One region of the Neobacillus sp. K501 genome, then DNA from elsewhere that is predicted to be linked to it. Evidence: riboswitches for the same ligand, from Rfam matches in the RefSeq annotation. Region 1 holds a riboswitch; the other holds the start of a gene.
The links. Region 1 has a riboswitch for cobalamin ahead of ACWM35_RS13770 (ABC transporter substrate-binding protein). Riboswitches for the same ligand answer to the same signal wherever they lie in the genome.

Region 1 (5,879 bases):
GGGTGAAAATATCCAACACATCCTCTTTTGACAGCATCCAGCTATCTAAATTTCGAGAATTTCTTTTCGTTACTGCGGTATGATAGGAAGGATCAATATAGTCAGGTCCACATTTAAACCCCTGTACGGTTAAGCCAGATTTCTTTAATGCAGACATTAAACCGATGGTTACTGTTGTTTTTCCAACACCGCTTCCAGTGCCAGCAATGACCAATCTTCTTTCCGTCATCTACTCATTCTCCCTTCCGTGATGTTAATGAATCAACTCTACATTCTTACCAATCGCTTCCTTTATAGCACGATAGACGATTTGTCTGATTCCTTCCCCGAACATTGTGCCTGAGCTTGCATTCGGTAATATTTCCCCTTGCTGTGTAAGTGCAAGAAGCAGAGTATCGGTCGATTTACTAACTTTTTGAGAATCTACCATATGATGATCTTGCAATGCTTTCACTTTTGCCTCAATAGCCGCCATATATCCATCCACAAGGGCTCCATCTGTAAAATGGGCATCTATGAAAAGCATTAAGTTAATACTTCCCAGAGTATCCCCTGTCACAATTGCCATCATTTGAATGTTTTCAATTTCTTCCTTCACCATCACCATATCCCCGAGATTTGCTGCCGTCATGATCCCGGCTGCTTGTTCATGAGGAATGGAGTATTTCTCCATCAATTGATGTAAATCTCTTTCTGGGTGTGAGTTATGATTTTTTTCCGCCACATGATAATGACAAAAATGTTTTAACCACTGTATACCAGCACCCGTGAATGAATTGGATAAAGTCCGTAATGGCTTATCAAATTGAACGTGAAGATATTCTTCGGTTTGTTTTATTTTATAAGAACTATCAAAGTTTAGGGAATTGCTTGATGTAAAATAATTGGGTGTCATAAGAAGCTGTGGTTTTGGAACAGTTGGGTGAGCTTGAGATTTCACTTTCACCTCGTAAACCTTCTTTAATTGCTCTTCTTTCCTCAAAAGGTCTACATCTCCTACTTCTAAAAAGCTCCCATTATGAAGCAGGGCGATACGATCTGCATAGAGCGAAGCAACATTCAAATCATGGAGGATCGAAAAAATGGTTAACCCTGATGATAGTTGCCGTTCTTTCAGTAGATTCAACATGTGAAAGGTATGTTTAATATCCAAATGATTGGTAGGCTCATCCAAAAGTAAGATTTCAGGCTCCTGTGCTAAAGCTTTGGCCAATAAGACTCTTTGCTTTTCTCCACCACTAATCATTCGAAATGGAGTTTTTCGAAAGTCACTTATTTGGGTGAGCTCCATCACCTCATCAATGACTTTTCGGTCTGCCTTCGAAAGTTGTTTAAAAATCCCCTTTTGATGAGGATAACGTCCAAGACTAATGATTTCTTCCACGGAATAATCGAAGGAAACTTGAACTTCCTGTGTAAGTACCGCCATTTTTTTGGCTTTTTCAAGTTTAGAAAGGGATGTAATTTCTTTACCATCGATGGAAACTTTCCCGCTAATCCTTGATAACTGCCCGGTAATGAGTTTAAAAAGGGTTGTTTTTCCACTCCCATTCGGACCAAGAAGCGCAAAAAACTCTCCTTTATTAATGTCAAAATCTAAACCTTTAATAATGGGGGAATGGCTATATCCACCAACCAAGTTTTGAACGTGAATCATTTACTCGTCCCCCTCCCAAGTCTTTCTCTAATCAATAAAAGGGCAAATACAGGTGCACCAATTAAAGCAGTAATCACGCCAATTGGCAGCTCTTTTGGAGCAATCAGGGTTCTAGCCAGTAAATCAGCTAAAATGAGAAAAGCTCCTCCTATTAGCAAGGAGAGCGGAAGAACATGGCGATGATTCGGACCCGTTACAAGCCGGACAAGGTGTGGAATGACTAGTCCAACAAAGCCAATTGACCCTGAAACAGCGACTGCAGCTCCCGTTAATAACGAGGCACCAATGAGAACGAAGGTCTTCCCTTTTTTCACATCGACTCCAATATGATCGGCGGCATCCTCTCCCAGTGCCAAGGCATTTAATTCACGCTGGAAGTAGAACAGTATTATCGAGCCGATTATCATAAATGGTATAATGAGTTGAACATAGCTCCATCCTCTCATGGCAACACTGCCATATAACCAGTAGATAATTTGCGTCATCGCATCACGATCCCCTAATGAAATAAGGAGAGAGACAAACGCGCTTATAAAGGCACTAACGATAATTCCCGCTAAAATAATTGTTTCAATCGCTAAGCTTTTACTACTTAAGCGAACAAGTGCGAATACTATTAATAACGTGAATAAACCACCTAAAATAGCAAAAATCGGAAGCGTAAAATCCCCTAAAGCAACAATGGTCACTTGAAAAAACAAAACGAGAACGGCACCCAGCGAGGCACCCGAGGACACCCCAATCGTATAGGGATCTGCTAGTGGATTGCGTAATAATCCTTGAAAAGCTGCACCAGCTAACGATAGGGATGCCCCCACACAAAAAGCAAGAAGAACTCTTGGCAGACGAATATTCCAAATAATCATTTCTTCATTTTTGGCTACCTCGTCTAGTAAACTCACATGAAACACTTTTTCAAAGATAATATGTAAAATAGTCTGAACCGGAACGGTTACGCTGCTTGAAAATAAACCTAGAAGGCCTGTACCAAGTACAAGCCCTCCGCTTATCAAATATAACCAACCGATTTTATTGCTTAAAAATGTCCGGATAAATAAGTTCCGCAAGTGTCTCGACTCCTTCAATTAAACGAGGACCAGGTCTTGTCACCGTATCGTTATCAACATCAAACACTTTTCCATTTTTTACAGCCGGCACTTCTGTCCATCCTTCACGGTTTAATACCTCAGCTGTTGGATTGTCGATATAGTAGCCATACGTTGTAATGATCACTTCAGGGTCTAATTTGACAATTTCTTCTTCGGTCATTTTCACCCAGCCCTCTTGATCTTCTGCCGCATTAACAGCTTGAATGGACTCAAGCATCTCGTGCATAAAGGTGTTTTTTCCTGTCGTAAAAATGTCTGGAGCTGGCGAAACCTCTACCCAAACTTTCTTTTTATCTTTAATTGAATCTGCTGCTTTGTCTTTAATTGCTTGTAGACGCTCTTTCATATCAGTCACAATTTCTTCCGCTTCCGTCTTGGTTCCGGTAGCTTCCCCAATCATTTCAATGTTTTCATAAACATCTTTAAAGGAAGTAGCACTTCCAACAACAACCACATCAATACCGGCTTCTTCAAACTTTTTCAAGACATCTGGATGTGTTTTGTAATGATAATCCGTTACCAGAGCCACATCTGGTAGAAGGGAGAGAACAAGTTCTGCATTGATATCTTGTCCACCAACTTTCTCAATTTTAAGGGCTTCCTCTGGATAGTTATCATAATCGGATCTGCCAATTAATTTATCTCCTACTCCAAGAGCAAAGGCGATTTCGGTATTACTTGCTTGGATCGAAACAATGGTTTCAGGTTCCTCTTCTATCGTTACCTTTCGATTCGCATCATCGGTGATCGTGACAGGAAATTCCTTTCCACTATCACTTGTCTTTTCTTTTTCGGTAGCAACTGCTTTATCTTGCGAAGAGTTCTGTTCTTGTGTACCACATCCTGCAATAATCCCCATGCTTAACAGGAGAACAACTCCGAAATGACCCCATTTTCTTACAATCTCTTTCATCACATTTTCCTCCTTTAATTTTTGAACACAAAAAAACGCTGTTCCGGAGGAAAGCGTAAAGTAAAAAGGCAGTTTTATAATACTAAGTCTTGTCGACAGCATGATAACTTGCAATCTTGATAATAAGTAATATTATTTACCCAGTTGATTGCCTGCACTTTAAACATTCCTTTCCTCGAGGAAGCTTAAATACAAAATAGGCAGGTCTCCTGACTTGCGAATCAACGGTTGGTTTTCCCTTCCCATGTTTTTTAAAACACAGTGGATCTTTATAACCTTCCTACTCGCTTACAGTGGCGGGACCGTGTTGGATTTTCACCAACTTCCCTCTTAGTCTCAAATGAATCTCACTCAGATCATTTAAGAAACCTATTTGTCTAGTATTCATTTTTTGTTACAAAAGCTATTATAGTAGAGTATTCCACCTTTGTAAACTATTTCTAATCTCTCTTTTGGGTTATTCATGGAATCATAAATAATAGTTTCAACACTATATTAATAAAGAAACTGGACTTATTTATCTGTCTTTAATAAGTAAAGTTCTGTATGAGCATTGATATGCCCTAACGAACCTGCTCCGAGAACGCGATTCGTATGTATGGTTACCCTTATTTTCTGCCAAAAAGCTCACACATACCAACTAGTTAGTATGTGTGAGCTTTGGTTATACTTAGAAATTACTGAACTGCTGCCTTTGTTCCACCATCTACTAATAAGACATGACCAAATACATAATCTGAAGCCTTTGATGCTAAGAATAAAGCAGGGCCCTTCATATCAACATCTGAGCCAAAACGACCTGCTGGGGTTCTTTCAAGTATTTTTTCACCGGTATAGTCCAATAGACCATTTGTCATTTTTGATGGGAAAAAGCCAGGCGCAATGGCATTCACATGAACATTGTATGGGGCTAATTTAACAGCTAAATCTTGTGTAAAAGTAATGACTGCACCTTTACTGGTTGTATAACCAATCGCGTCCATAATCTTTGGATCTTGTCCTCCGAAACCAACGATAGAAGCAATATTAATGATTTTTCCAGAACCTTGTTCAACCATGATTTTTCCTACAGCCTGTGAAAAAAGGAAAACAGCCTTCAAGTTAACATCCATCACTTTATCCCAATGTTTAGCTTCCATTTCCAACGCTGGTGCACCCCATGAAGCACCACTATTGTTGACTAAAATATCAATCGTTCCGAATTCTTGGATTGTTTTCTCTACCACTCTTTGAATATCTTCGGCTTTTGAAACATCACATTCTAATGCGAGTGAACGTACACCCATTTTTTCAAGTCGTTCACTGACTTCTTGGCATGCCTCTACTTTCCTGGAACATACCACAACATTGGCTCCCGCTTCGGCAAAGGCAAGGGCAATCTGTTCGCCAAGTCCCCTTCCGCCTCCTGTAACGATAGCTGTTTTTCCTTTGATATCATATAATTCGCTAATATTCATTTTCATTTCTCCTTTCTAATAGTTATTTAGTTCCAATTGCTGACTCATCCCGAAGTGATCTACGCAACAATTTTCCAACCGAGGTTTTTGGCAGCTCGTCCCGAAACTTAACAGATTTAGGTACTTTATAAGGTGCCAAATATTGCTTCGAGAAGTGAATCATTTCTTCTTCTGTTACCAAGGCATCATTGACCAATTTGATAAAGGCTTTAACGGTTTCACCTCGATAGGGATCAGGCACACCAACAACAATGACTTCTTGAACGGCTTCATGATTATAGAGGACCTCTTCAATTTCACGAGGATACACATTGAAACCACTAGCAATGATCATGTCTTTTTTACGATCGACGATATAAAAATAACCATCTTCGTCCATTCTTGCTATATCACCTGTATGAAGCCATCCGTTTATGATCGTTTCCTCTGTATCTTCAGGACGGTTCCAGTATCCCTTCATAACCTGTGGACCTTTAACAATTAATTCACCAATTTCTCCAACCGGCACTTCTTCAAACCCATAATCAGTTACTTGGACAATCCTCACCTCGAGACTTGGAACTGGTAAACCAATACTTCCAACTTTTCTCTCAAGAAAAGATGGGTTGATATGTGTCGAAGGAGATGCTTCTGAAAGGCCGTATCCTTCACATATCTTACCTCCTGTTCGTTTTTCAAATAAATGTAATTGTTCAATCGGCATTGCTGCCCCGCCACTGTTATAATAAGGAATTTTATCGAAT
Region 2 (5,879 bases), on a different contig from region 1:
GGAACTAGTGAGCTAAGGATATATGAATACGATTCATTATGAACGGCTTCTTGCTGTGAAATAACCGCAAAGATGGCTTTAAAGCTAGAGTCTGTCACATAATCCATCACTTGAAACATCGTCGGTGTCTGAAGACTATCTAGAGATGCAAGCTGGGTATTTATTCGCAGGAATACATCCTTTTCGGTAATACTAAGCTGTTCCCATTGTTTAATATCATCCTGCATATTAATTTCTTGTGCTTTCCAAAAGTTTGCTAATAATGTTTGATACAAATCATACATCTTTGGATAGGCGATATCATTCCAGTTCAAAATGCCTGAAGACTTTCCATTAATAATTCCAGTAGATTTATTTGGGAGTTCCGGGTTTAACAGTTTAATTTTTGATAATGGTGCATGGTTCACCTGAGTCCACCTCATCTATTTTTTTTAGCTATGGCATGATTCGCATTCTTCTATTTCCGTTTGGGAAGTACTTCGGATATAGTAGGTTGTTTTTAAACCTTGTCTCCACGCTTCCATATGGAGTTGTAGCAAGTCTTTTGCTTTAATATCATGACGAACATAGAGGTTAAAACTGATTGATTGATCTATGTGACGCTGGCGTGCTGCATTTTGTCGGATACTCCAAGTTTGATCCAACACGTTGCGGGTACGACGATAATAATTGTACGTATTATGATTCAAATCCGGGGCGGTGACCTTAAATTTAAAATTTTTCTTCTCTTCTGCATATTCAACTGCATACAAAGGATCAATTCCATCCGTAGAACCACCAATTTTGGCCGTTGAAGAGTTGGGTGCAATCGCCATCATCCAGCCATTTCGCACTCCATATAGAGAGATCTCTTTTTTCAATTGATTCCAGCGCGAAGTATGATAATTTCTTTGCTCAAAATATTTGCCTGTCTGCCATTCTGACCCTTTAAACTGACTATAACACCCTTTTTCCTTTGCCAATTCCATCGAGGAACGAATCGTATAATAAGCAATCTCTTCATACAGTTGATCAGCATATTCTACAGCCGACTCAGATTCCCAGTGAATCCCCTCTAACGCAAGTAAATGATGCCAGCCAAAGGTTCCTAAACCAACGGCCCGATATTTTTTATTTGTCACTTCCGCTTGTCCAACCATGATAGTATTCAAATCAATGACGTTATCCAACATCCTCATCTGGATTGGAATCAACTTGGCTAAAACCTGATCTTTGACGGCTTTTGGCAGATTAATAGAAGAAAGATTACAAACAACAAAATCACCTGGCTTCCGAACGATGACCAAATTTCCTTCTTCATCTGTATATTCTTTAACAATCGTAGTTGCCGACATGTTTTGCGTAATCTCAGTACACAAATTGCTGCAAAAAATCGATGTTCGGCCGCTTCCATTGATATGTTTGTTTGGATTTTGCCGATTAACTTCATCTCGATAGAATATATATGGCGTACCCGTTTCTAATTGAGAAATCATGATTCTCGCCATAATATCCATCGCCCGATACGTTTTTCGAGGCAGAAGCGGATGGCTGACGGCTGCTTGATACTTTTCTGTAAAGTGTTTTTCATCCGCTTCATCATAAAAATCTTCTAAACCCAGGAGTGTACCGTTTGCATCCTTCCAGCCCATGATTTGTTTGACTTGATGGGGACAAAAGGTATGCCATTCTCCGATGCTTCTTCCGGTTTCGTCAACTTCTTGTAATTTTTCCATAAACAAATCAGGGATTGAAACTCCAGTAAAAATATCATGTGCCTTTCGTCTTTCATCACCGTTGTTCGTTTTTAGGTCTAGAAATCCATTCATAATGTCCTTATGAAAAACATCTAGATAAACAGCAATAGCACCCTGTCGTTGCCCAAGCTGATCCACACTTACCGCTGTACCGTTAATTAGCCTGATCCAAGGAACAACACCAGAGGAGTTTCCTTTAAATTTCTTGATATCGGAACCTAAGGCACGGACTTTTCCTAGATAAATCCCAACTCCCCCGCCATCTTTACTCAATCTAGCCGTGTCCCAGTTGTTTAAGTAAATACCATCTAAAGAATCGTCAACCGTATCGATAAAACAAGAAGAGAGCTGACCAAAGCTTTTTCCGGCATTCGCTAATGTCGGGGTCGCAACCGTCATATAGAGGTTACTCAATGCCCAGTAGGCTTCTTTTACAAAATTTAAACGTTTCTCCTTTGGCTCGTTCATCATTAAAGACATTGCGATGATCATAAACCGCTCCTGTGGAAGCTCGTAGACTTTTCCCTCGTAATCCTTCGCTAGATAGCGATCCGCTAATAAAAATATTCCTATGTAATGAAATAACTCATCCCTTTCAGGATTTATTTCTCTAGCTAATATGTCAATTTCTTCTTTTGTATAAGTTAGTAAAAGCTGATCCGAATAAATTCCTAGACTTGTTAAATAGGTAATCAGCGAGTAAAAATCCCCGTACTTGCTGTCATGGTAGAAGCCCCTATTATCTGCTGCTTGTTGATATAGTTTATGCAAATATACATTTGCGGCAAGGAAAGTCCAATTTGGGTCATCCATGGAAATTTGATTTAATGCATACACCAGCGATGATTCGTATTGTTCTGATTCGTCTAGTCCAGATACTTGTTCAACCATTCCCACTGTATTCAATTGATACTTTTCAGAAGCACTTTTGATAATTTCAAGAACCGAATTCTTTTGTGAGGTTCTACTAGATACTTTTTCTACCATTCTTATTCCTCATTTCTTTCTATGATCTTCTGGAACACAAAAAACCCATCAACGAAAGATGGGTTTAGTAAACGTGGATTAATCTAGTAAAACAGTATCATTCACTGCATCATTAAGAGTACCCTCGTTTACCTTCCCAACTCCCGAAGAAGATAACACGTATAAAAATGGCAGGTCTCCTGACTCATGCTTTCCCCTACTCTAAGCCCTTCCCATCCAAAGACAGTGGATCTGCTTATTTCGTCAGCATTTACAGTTGCGGGTACAGTTCTGGATTCACACCAGATTCCCTATTAAGTCTTTTCAGACACCATTATTATTGGTTATTATCTATATTTAGTGTGCATTTTTTTAACCACCACTAAATATTGTATGCTCCAACTATAATATACAATATTTACTTTGACAAGCATCTTTTTTCGAGGGGACAACTTACTAACAATTTTCCATCAGGATTTCATCAATATACCCGATAGCGGCTGTAAGTCGATTACAGTAATCCCCGTTCAAGATTTTATAGACAATATTATGTTGATTCAATAATCTTTTTAAATCATGACTGTTCTGGTCCCGGACCGTCTCCTCACCGTGAACTCTTAATCCATCGTTCACCCATTTTACATCTGGTTCAAGGTAGAGCCAAAGATCGTAATCTTGTAACTTAGCTATTTCATCCAATACTGTTTGATGAGCATCATTGTATAGCTTCGAGTAAAATTGTGTCACAATAGCCTCCGTATCAATAAAAACGACTTTTTGGGCCTTTTCAATCGCCTTCCATTCTTCCATTTTGTGACCATAAGCGATTTTGTGATAGTCCTCCTTGACAATAATTCCATCACAGCCGCCTAATTCTTCGCAAACTGTTCTGCCGTATTCTGCAACATAGGTTGTATTGTATATTTTTGCAAGATTTTTAGTAAGGGTTGATTTTCCACAGCTTTCGGTTCCCACTACGACAATCTTCTTTATAAAATAGGGCCTAACCACATCAGGAATGTACTCCCAATTGCTATACACTCCCTCATGGCGGATTTTTGTAGCAGAGATGTTCACATGAGAGCGATTCGGATCAATTACAACATGCTTTGATTCAGGATAAAGTTGCTCAAAAATCTCCCCATATTCTGGTTCAGAACTAAATACGTAGTCTATCTGTTTTCCAATTTCTTTTTTGATTAATTGAGCACCTTCAAACCAATCGTAATCCTCCTTTCCTTGCTCATCTTCCACCGATATCACTTTTACATTAGGCATATCCTTTGTTAGTTGCGATAACCAGCGCAGTCGAATTTGAGCTGGAATAAACCTCATTTTGGTATGATTACACAATTCCTTGTCACGTTTATCACTATGGGATAAAACAACATACAGTTCATCCACAATCGATGAAGCATGAACAATCGCATATACATGGCCAAGATGCAGCGGCAGAAACTTTCCGCCAATAAAACCTACCGTCATTGTCTCCACCTCCTACATTTGTTCTTGATACAATTTTCGCCAGTTGATATAACCGTAGATGCTGTTAACTAAGAACGCTGTCCACATCACTAACATCGAGAAATCATTCCCACCTTGGGCAAGAAGAGCACTCAACCAAAGGCAAATTGAAAGGACGTTGACGGAAATCCATAAAATCCATTGTTCGGTAAATCGTTTTAACATTAATATTTGAGCTGCGATGGAAAGAACATTAGTCGCCGAATCTGTCCAAACATTGTTGCCGCCTAAGTATTTCAAGAAGAACCCATAACCAATCGTCAAAACAAGGACAGAAGCCACGGAATAAACCCAGCCTGTTTTTGAAAGGCGATTAACTTTGACATCTTCACCCTTCACTCCTTTGTCTGTTTTATTCTTATTCCACAGGTAAATCCCGATAAATTGAACAGGAAAGTAAAACAGTGCATTTAACATCGTTTCACCGTAAAGACCGTAACCATAGGCAATGTATGCATAGGTTAACGTTTGGACGATCCCAAAATAATAGTTAGCGATTTTTCCCTTTGCAACTAGAACGACGCAGAGCATTCCACTAATCGATGAAATTAAACCAATGAGTGAGTCTTCCCATGCAAAGAAAAGATAAATATTCACCAGTGTAAAGGTAAGAAGCCAACCCATTTCAAATCGAGTCCAATTTTTAAATATCCCCATGATGATCTCTCCCTTTCCCCTTATGTTTTCTAACCTTGAAGTTTATTTCTATACACGGATACTATAGGCTGAAAATCAGTAAAACGATATAGCTGCGCTGGTGTTTTGGAATAACGGTTCGATTTCTTTGGCTTATCGTTTTCCGATACCGCTTCTATAAATGGCAGTGTTGGTGCTTTTCTAAAAAATGCTGCATCTGTCGAAATTGATGGGTCATCCAAAACCGTTAACAAAACTCCTTGAAGTTCCGAGAGGACAAATTCTTCAGGAAGAAAATGCTTTGCTACAGTAGTCAACGCCATATCTTTTTTAATAAACCAAATCGCATCATCGATGATCGTGCGATGATCAAAAGCTAAATCAAGTCCTAAAGCCTCCTCAATGGAAAATAATTGAATATCCGAGGCATCGTAGGTTGTTTTTCGATTCGTTAAAGCTGCTTCATTGACTATGACATAATGGGCGTTTGAGATGATCCAGCCACGAATATCTCGATTGCGAGAATCATAAACACCAAAATGTTTGATCCGTAATCCATCAACACCAGTTTCTTCCTTAAGCTTTCGTTCTGCTGCTTGAATAGCCGTCTCGTTTGGCTGAACAAAACCACCTGGTAATGCCCACTTTCCTGCTTCGATGTTCGGATTGCCTTCATGATCCTTTTCACTTCGTTTAATCAGCATTATTTTCAACGTTTTAAGTGGTGGCTTATATTCCCCATTGCTCTTTGATGTGATGGTAAAAACAGCAATATCGCTGGTATAACCATCTGGGGTTGTGAATTTATTCTTTATTTTCATTAACCGCACTCCTTTAATTAACAATATGTTAATCGTTAATTAAAATATAATCTACGGTTTGCTGTTAGTCAAGGAAATTTTAGGAATTTTTTTCTCTGCGGGTCAAGATTAATTTGAGGTCCAGCTCTTCTTTATTAAATAAAAAAAGGCCATTCGGTTGTCCGAATCGCCTTTTTAAACTGGTTATTCAGTTGCA

Region 2: linked by a shared signal. The riboswitch ahead of ACWM35_RS17925 (ribonucleoside-diphosphate reductase subunit alpha) and the one ahead of ACWM35_RS13770 (ABC transporter substrate-binding protein) in region 1 are both predicted to bind cobalamin.

Annotation. Positions count from the first base shown of each region.
Region 1 covers NZ_JBSLYA010000005.1:181,817-187,695, reverse strand. Annotated here, with positions in the region: gene ACWM35_RS13785 (cobyrinate a,c-diamide synthase) at 1-229, opposite strand, end outside; gene ACWM35_RS13780 (ATP-binding cassette domain-containing protein) at 254-1,657, opposite strand; gene ACWM35_RS13775 (FecCD family ABC transporter permease) at 1,654-2,724, opposite strand; gene ACWM35_RS13770 (ABC transporter substrate-binding protein) at 2,687-3,679, opposite strand; cobalamin riboswitch at 3,862-4,067, opposite strand; gene ACWM35_RS13765 (SDR family oxidoreductase) at 4,357-5,136, opposite strand; gene ACWM35_RS13760 (long-chain-fatty-acid--CoA ligase) at 5,159-5,879, opposite strand, start outside.
Region 2 covers NZ_JBSLYA010000008.1:119,524-125,402, reverse strand. Annotated here, with positions in the region: gene ACWM35_RS17930 (ribonucleotide-diphosphate reductase subunit beta) at 1-422, opposite strand, end outside; gene ACWM35_RS17925 (ribonucleoside-diphosphate reductase subunit alpha) at 432-2,723, opposite strand; cobalamin riboswitch at 2,876-3,053, opposite strand; gene nadR (multifunctional transcriptional regulator/nicotinamide-nucleotide adenylyltransferase/ribosylnicotinamide kinase NadR) at 3,159-4,187, opposite strand; gene pnuC (nicotinamide riboside transporter PnuC) at 4,200-4,883, opposite strand; gene ACWM35_RS17910 (NUDIX domain-containing protein) at 4,913-5,683, opposite strand; gene ACWM35_RS17905 (histidine kinase dimerization/phospho-acceptor domain-containing protein) at 5,867-5,879, opposite strand, start outside.